2 regions of the Pseudoalteromonas sp. Ps84H-4 genome follow, and region 1 is predicted to be linked to the other one. Evidence: riboswitches for the same ligand, from Rfam matches in the RefSeq annotation. Region 1 holds a riboswitch; the other holds the start of a gene.
The links. A riboswitch is a leader RNA that binds a small molecule or an ion and turns the genes downstream of it on or off. The one in region 1 is predicted to bind cyclic di-GMP.
Positions count from the first base shown of each region.

Region 1 (3,193 bases):
TGGCGTGAATACAGCAAGCCTTATTGCGCTAATGGGTGCTGCTGGCTTAGCGATAGGGCTAGCCCTTAAAGACACCTTAAGTAATATTGCAGCAGGCATGATGTTACTTATATTAAGGCCATTTAAAGTCGGAGATTTTGTTGAGATAGGCTCGATGCAAGGTACTGTCTCTGAGGTAAACCTATTCACCAGTGTTTTTCAAACGATTGATGGTCTTTATATCGCATCACCTAATGGCATAGTGTGGGGTAACAATATTAAAAACTTCACGCGAAATGGCAAACGCCGAATGGATATTGTTGTGGGTATTTCATATGCCGATTCAATCGATGATGGCTTTGCGGTGCTAAAAGATATTGCCGCGAACGAAAGCCGTTTACTGAGTGAGCCAGCGGCGCAAGTGATGGTGACAGCCATGGCTGAGAGCTCGGTGAATATTCAGCTAAGAGCATGGGCTAAAAATGAAGACTATTGGCAAACCTATTGGGATTTAAACAAACAAGTTAAAGAGTCAATCGAGAATGCAGGCCTGACAATTCCTTTTCCACAACGTACTTTACATATACCTGAAGGCGTGGTGACAAAAAAGTAAAATAAAAAAGCCTAGCGCAGGCTAGGCTTTGAATGAAAAGGAAAGCTAGTTATTGTGTTTTTTCTAAATTATTATTTAAACACGACTTCACCATAGTAATGAGGGTCTTTACCATTTTGTTTAAGCATGTAAGTGCACTTGACGCCTTTTTTACCAAATTGACCAACAGGTGCATGATCTTTGAGTACATTTATTTTTTGACCATTGAAGTCACAAATAAAGTCACGGATTGAACCTTTAGTCGACGTAAAATCCCCAAGCTTCACTTTATGATTCTTCTTGAAAACAAAAGCTTTATGAGAGTTACCATTACGGTAATCGAACATATCCAAACTTAGGGTTGTTTTATAGCTTTTCGTTACAGCACCTTGGCTATTAGCATCGTTAATAATGCCTGTCCATGTTACAACTTTATTTTTTCCTCGATAGTGTTTTGGCGACTTACCTGTGTCTCCATCTGGCATCAGAGTAAAAGTTATAATTTCGGCATTACTACCGGGGCGAGATTTCCATGAGCATTCAATGCCGTTTTTGAATTGATGGTAATTCAATCCTTTTAGACCTGGCCCTTTAATAGCAGGGCAGGTTACTTTGCCGCCAATGCTATCCGAGTACATCATTTTGTATTCTTCAGGTTTTATATATGCTTTGTTATCACCATTACCATAACGAACTTCATCGTAAGGAATGGTCAAGAAAACTCCTTTCGTGCCGATTTCGCCTCGCAATGACTGTGCACCAAAATTCGGATCGTCTACTGCGTAAGCTGTTGATGTGAAAGCGACAGCAAGTAATGCTGTGCTAAAGATGTGATGTTTCATTGTTCTGGATTCCAAATTCCACAACCCGGCTATCTTCCCATTTCCTTACTTCTTTCAGAGAAGACCCGTGGCTTTCCGTCCCTACCTCACAGTAGGTTTGGCAGTATTAATACATTAGTTTTGTTAAAAACATATTTGTATAACTACATGAGCACCTATTTATAGTTCCTAAATAGTGTTCAAAATACCTGCTTTTTTAAACGTGGTTTAAATCATATTCCATATTCAAGAAATAATGATCGAAAAGAAGTGTAGGTGAATAATTATTTAATGCAAAATAATTAGTATAAATTTATTATTCCTGTACCTTAAAGTAGGTATTCTGGTTCTGTTTTGGGATCGGTGTGTTGTTTTTGGGTATTTTTTATGATTTTGATTCTAAATAGAATATATTTTAGTGAAGTTCTATAGCTTTGAATAAAAATGGTATTTTATTTGAAACGTTTTTTATTTCTTTAAAGTATACTGATTGAGCAGTGTTTTTATATTAGGCACTGCTCTATATGTTTATTAAGCTTTTTTAACAAACTTAGCGGTTACCATCATTTCACCGACGCCATCAACTTTACAGTCTAGTTCGTGGTCTTTTTTATCTAACACGCGGCGGATCACGGCTTTGGTACCAATTTTAATTACTTGTGAGCTGCCTTTAATTTTTAAATCTTTCGCAACAGTCACTTTGTCGCCATCGACCAATAAGGTGCCGTTAGCATCTCTTACATCGATCACATCATCGTTGTTAACAGCATTTGGATCCCACTCATGAGCGCACTCTGGGCATACTAAGTTGTTTTGATCTTCATATACGTATTCAGAATTACATCTTGGACAAGGAGGAAAAGACATAAAAACACCTTGGTTAATTTTAAAAGCGTATTTTAATGGCTAAGAGCAAACTAAGCGAGCATAAGGCTTATATTTTATGGCTCAGACGTTTCAAGTGTTTTGGTAATAGAGAATATTCCTCTTAAATCACCAAGCCGATAGCCTGTGGCTAAATCATGGGGGTAATGCTCACTAAGCACTTGCTTTACTTCTGGAGCAATCGTTTGACCATGACAATTGAGGCAAACTGGCGCGACTTTTATTGCTTTAGCAAAGCGGAATTGGCCATCTTTATTGGTCGAGAAAGTCACATTATCAATGCTTTCTGAGTTTCTGATCATATCAACTAGCTGGGCGATTTTTTCAGCTTCCCAGTCATCTGGTTTATTGTTCGGATTTCGGTTTTTAGTGCTTTTACGTGCTACCGTCCAACCATCAGTTGATAAGCTATCGCTAATGGCCGGGGCTTGCATTTTGCACACGTTAATACCTTCAACTAAACCGCCTTGGTTTATAGCGGCTCCTAGTGCTGATTTGAGCGTAGTGGCAAATTCAGTTGCTCGCTCAGCTGCTTGGGTTTCTAGGGTAGCAGAATTCGTTTCAGCATAAAGGTTAGGTGAAAGCAATAGGGTGCAAAGCGCTATCGTTCTTAAAGTGTGCATTGTAAGGCCTTATATTAGATATATCTAATATAGTAGTTCGCATTTACTTTACATGCCAATTTAAGCTGCAAAAAAACAGGATTCACGTTAATAGCATGCTGGAGTGTTGCTGTTAAATTGGTTATGGTGAGAAAAATATTCAGAGAACAAAATATGAAAAAATTAGTTTATATCGCTTTATTGTTATTTTCTGCTTTTACATTTGCAAGCTCAGGTCCCTATAGTGGAGATATCAGCGTTGCAGACTTACTTAAAGACTATCCTGCTTTTAGTGAAGAATATAATGATTACTC
Region 1 is NZ_JAMXSK010000023.1:1,818-5,010, reverse strand. Features, by position in the region: gene NH454_RS17875 (mechanosensitive ion channel domain-containing protein) at 1-592, shown strand, start outside; gene NH454_RS17870 (hypothetical protein) at 664-1,413, opposite strand; cyclic di-GMP riboswitch class I at 1,430-1,525, opposite strand; gene NH454_RS17865 (zinc ribbon domain-containing protein YjdM) at 1,924-2,259, opposite strand; gene NH454_RS17860 (DUF3365 domain-containing protein) at 2,334-2,900, opposite strand; gene NH454_RS17855 (thioredoxin) at 3,054-3,193, shown strand, end outside.

Region 2 (3,193 bases), on a different contig from region 1:
CAACAAAGTTTGTAAGTCTTTTTTCACATAAAAAACGGTTTTACTGTCATTAGCCCATACCACTTGACCTTCGGTGTTTTCGATAACATCACTAAACATCTCACCATTAGCAATATTTTTAAAACGCACGGTATATATACGGCGACCTTCGGTGTCTTCTGAGTAAGCAAGTAGCTGTTCGTCAGGGCTAATAGCCACTTCGCCCAACTCATAAAATTCGTAATCGCCGGCTAATTGATTTACATCTAACAACAAGTGCTTATCGCGCGCTTCTATTGAGCTGCTGCGATAATGGCGCGCATATTCATCATCGCCACGTACTTCTGAGTGATACCAAAACTGACCATCTTTCACAGGTACCGTGTTGTCGTCTTTTACAATACGGTCTTTTAACTCATTAAATAATTGTTCGCGCAGAGGTTTCATGTCTGCTAGTTGCTTGTCGCAATAATCGTTTTCGGCATTTAGGTGCGCTAATACATCCTCATTTTCACGCTCATCATCACGCATCCAATAATAATTATCGGTGCGAGTCTGTTGGTGAGTAGTTAATTGATGAGGATGTTTTTTGGCAACAGGTGGATGCGCTAATAAAGACAAAGAATACGATTTTGATGACACAAGAAAAAACCAAAGTAAAAAACGAATTGCTGGCAGTTTATCACAGAATTATACCAATCAGCTTAATTAAGCAGTCTATTTTGAGGCAATAAAACCTTGTTGATAACAAGGCAAAAATTTCCTTATTTAGTTGTTCTAAATGAGAAATTTTTAACGCAGTTAGCGACAGGTTTAATCCCTCAAAATGATTAAGTATTATTGCGGGTTGGTATTAAAAAAGCCCACTCAAATTGAGTGGGCTAAGCAATGCTAAAATAGCATTTAGGGGGAAACTGTTAATGTGACACTTGTTGCCACGCCATAGCCCAACTTTTCCCAACTCCCGGTTCAAAGAGTGGGTTATGTGAATCTTTAACACGGCAAAATTCACTAAACGGCCATGGCTTGCACATGTAAATATGACCCGTTTTAGGTTGAAGTACTTTTACACCTGCATTGTAATCATTGCATGCTTGTGGGTAGACATAGTCATACTCGTTTAATCTATCTTGTACTCGCTCTTCACATTTAGCGATGCAATTAAACGCCACTTTTACATGTGTTATACCCGAACCTTCTAGGGCATAAATTTGGTTTGAACGGTATGCAACCACCAAACCTTGCTCTGTCATTTTGCCCGCTTTAACCAACGGAATATGCACATTAATATGTTCAGCCACAGAGCGAGGCCAATTATGAGGCTCTCCATCATCTGAGCTCACAATTGCATATTCGAATGATAAATCGACTAGCTCTCCTTGCATGTCATAAAAGGTCACTATCACCTTATCACCAACAAAAAGTTGGGTATGATGATTTAAGCAACCAATTGGCAACCATCTTCCAGAGGCCATTGACGTATGCATAAACAAAATATCACCCTAAGAGCAACGAATAGGTACTATAGTAACAATCGAACAAAATATTTATGTAAAGTTTGAGGCAAAAGAACCAAAGCACGTAGATTATGTGCTTATCAGCGGTCCCGCTATCATAGTCTTAAAACCTTAGACCGGAAACTTTGCGTCCTAACCTTTCAGTTAGTTTGCCAAAAACAAAATGAGTATAATCGCGACCAGAAAACAAATCAAACAAAAGAATGTAATCAAACATTATATATAGCAAATAGTTACTATATTTTAGTAACAAAAAAGCCAACCGTTTGGTTGGCTTTTAAATAGCTAGTCTGTACTAATTATGAGCTGGCTTAGTTCTGGTAACCACTCTATAACCTGCACGGAAGATATTAAGAACACCATTGCCCACATCACTCATTACAATGTACAAACATGGAACAAGTACTAATGTAATTAAGGTTGCGAACATTACCGCAAAACCAAGTGCTACTGCCATTGGAATTACGAACTTAGCTTGTAAGCTGGTTTCAAACATAATTGGTAATACACCGGCAAAGGTCGTAATTGAAGTCAGTGTGATTGCTCTAAAACGTGCACACCCTGCTTCTATAACTGCTTCACGTGTAGAAAGCCCTTCGCGACGCGCTTGGTTTACAAAGTCAGTCATGACCAGTGAGTCATTGATCACCACCCCTGCAGCAGCGATTAAGCCAAAGCCCGACATTAAACTAATGTCTAGACCAAACCATAAGTGACCCCAAATTGCACCGGTTAAGCTAAATGGAATAACCGACATTACAATGAGTGGTTGCGAATAGCTCTTAAGCGGTACTGCAAGCAAGATATACACTAAAATCATACCACCAATGAAGAACATAATTTGCTCATTAGCTTGTGCTTGCTGCTCTTCAATTGAGCCACCTAGCTCAGTTTTTACTGATGGATACTCTTCTTTAAGTTGCGGTAACAGAGTCTCTTTAACTTGCTTAACGACTTCGCCTGGCTCAATCGCTTCTTCATCGATACTGCCATAAATATACACAGTTCGATAACCTCCTTCGCGGCGAATATAGCTAATACCTGGCTTTTCAGTCAGCTCTACAACGTCACCTAATAGTACTTCTTTACCTTCAGGTGTTGTAATTACTGCATGTTTAAGAGATGCAAATGCTTCACGTGTCAGTTTAGGGTAACGCACCATTACGCGCACTTCTTCGCCACGGCGAATAACACGTTGTGCTTCACCACCGTAGAAGCTTGCGCCAACTTGGTTTGCGATATTGGCAAGATCTAACCCTAAATCATATGCCACAGGTTTTAAGCTTAATTGCACTTCTTTGCTCGCCGGGTCGATGGTTGAGCTAATATCAAATAAGCCTTTTTGCTGTTGCAGTAATTGAATAAAGCGACGACCTGCCTCATTCAATGTATCGATGTCAGGCCCATACAGTAAGTAGCCAAACTCACCATCCATGCCGCCACCATTCACATCATCGTAAATTTGTAATGATTTGACACCGGCAATACTTGGCATTTGCTCACGCCAGCGACGAGATAATTCAAATGCGTTGTATGGACGAAGATCTTCATCAACAAGTGGCGCTAAAAGCTGCGCTTCAGTTCGCCCTTGGTTAAAGACTAAAATGTCACGAATAAGTTTTTGACCAAATTCACGCTCGGTTTCTTTATCAACATTAACCACCATCGCTTCAATTTCTCGAATTGCGTTAATGGTT
Region 2 is NZ_JAMXSK010000010.1:67,557-70,749, reverse strand. Features, by position in the region: gene NH454_RS10660 (S9 family peptidase) at 1-621, opposite strand, end outside; gene NH454_RS10655 (chitin-binding protein) at 897-1,466, opposite strand; cyclic di-GMP riboswitch class I at 1,576-1,660, opposite strand; gene NH454_RS10650 (efflux RND transporter permease subunit) at 1,792-3,193, opposite strand, start outside.
Region 2: another riboswitch for cyclic di-GMP. It lies ahead of NH454_RS10655 (chitin-binding protein); the one in region 1 lies ahead of NH454_RS17870 (hypothetical protein).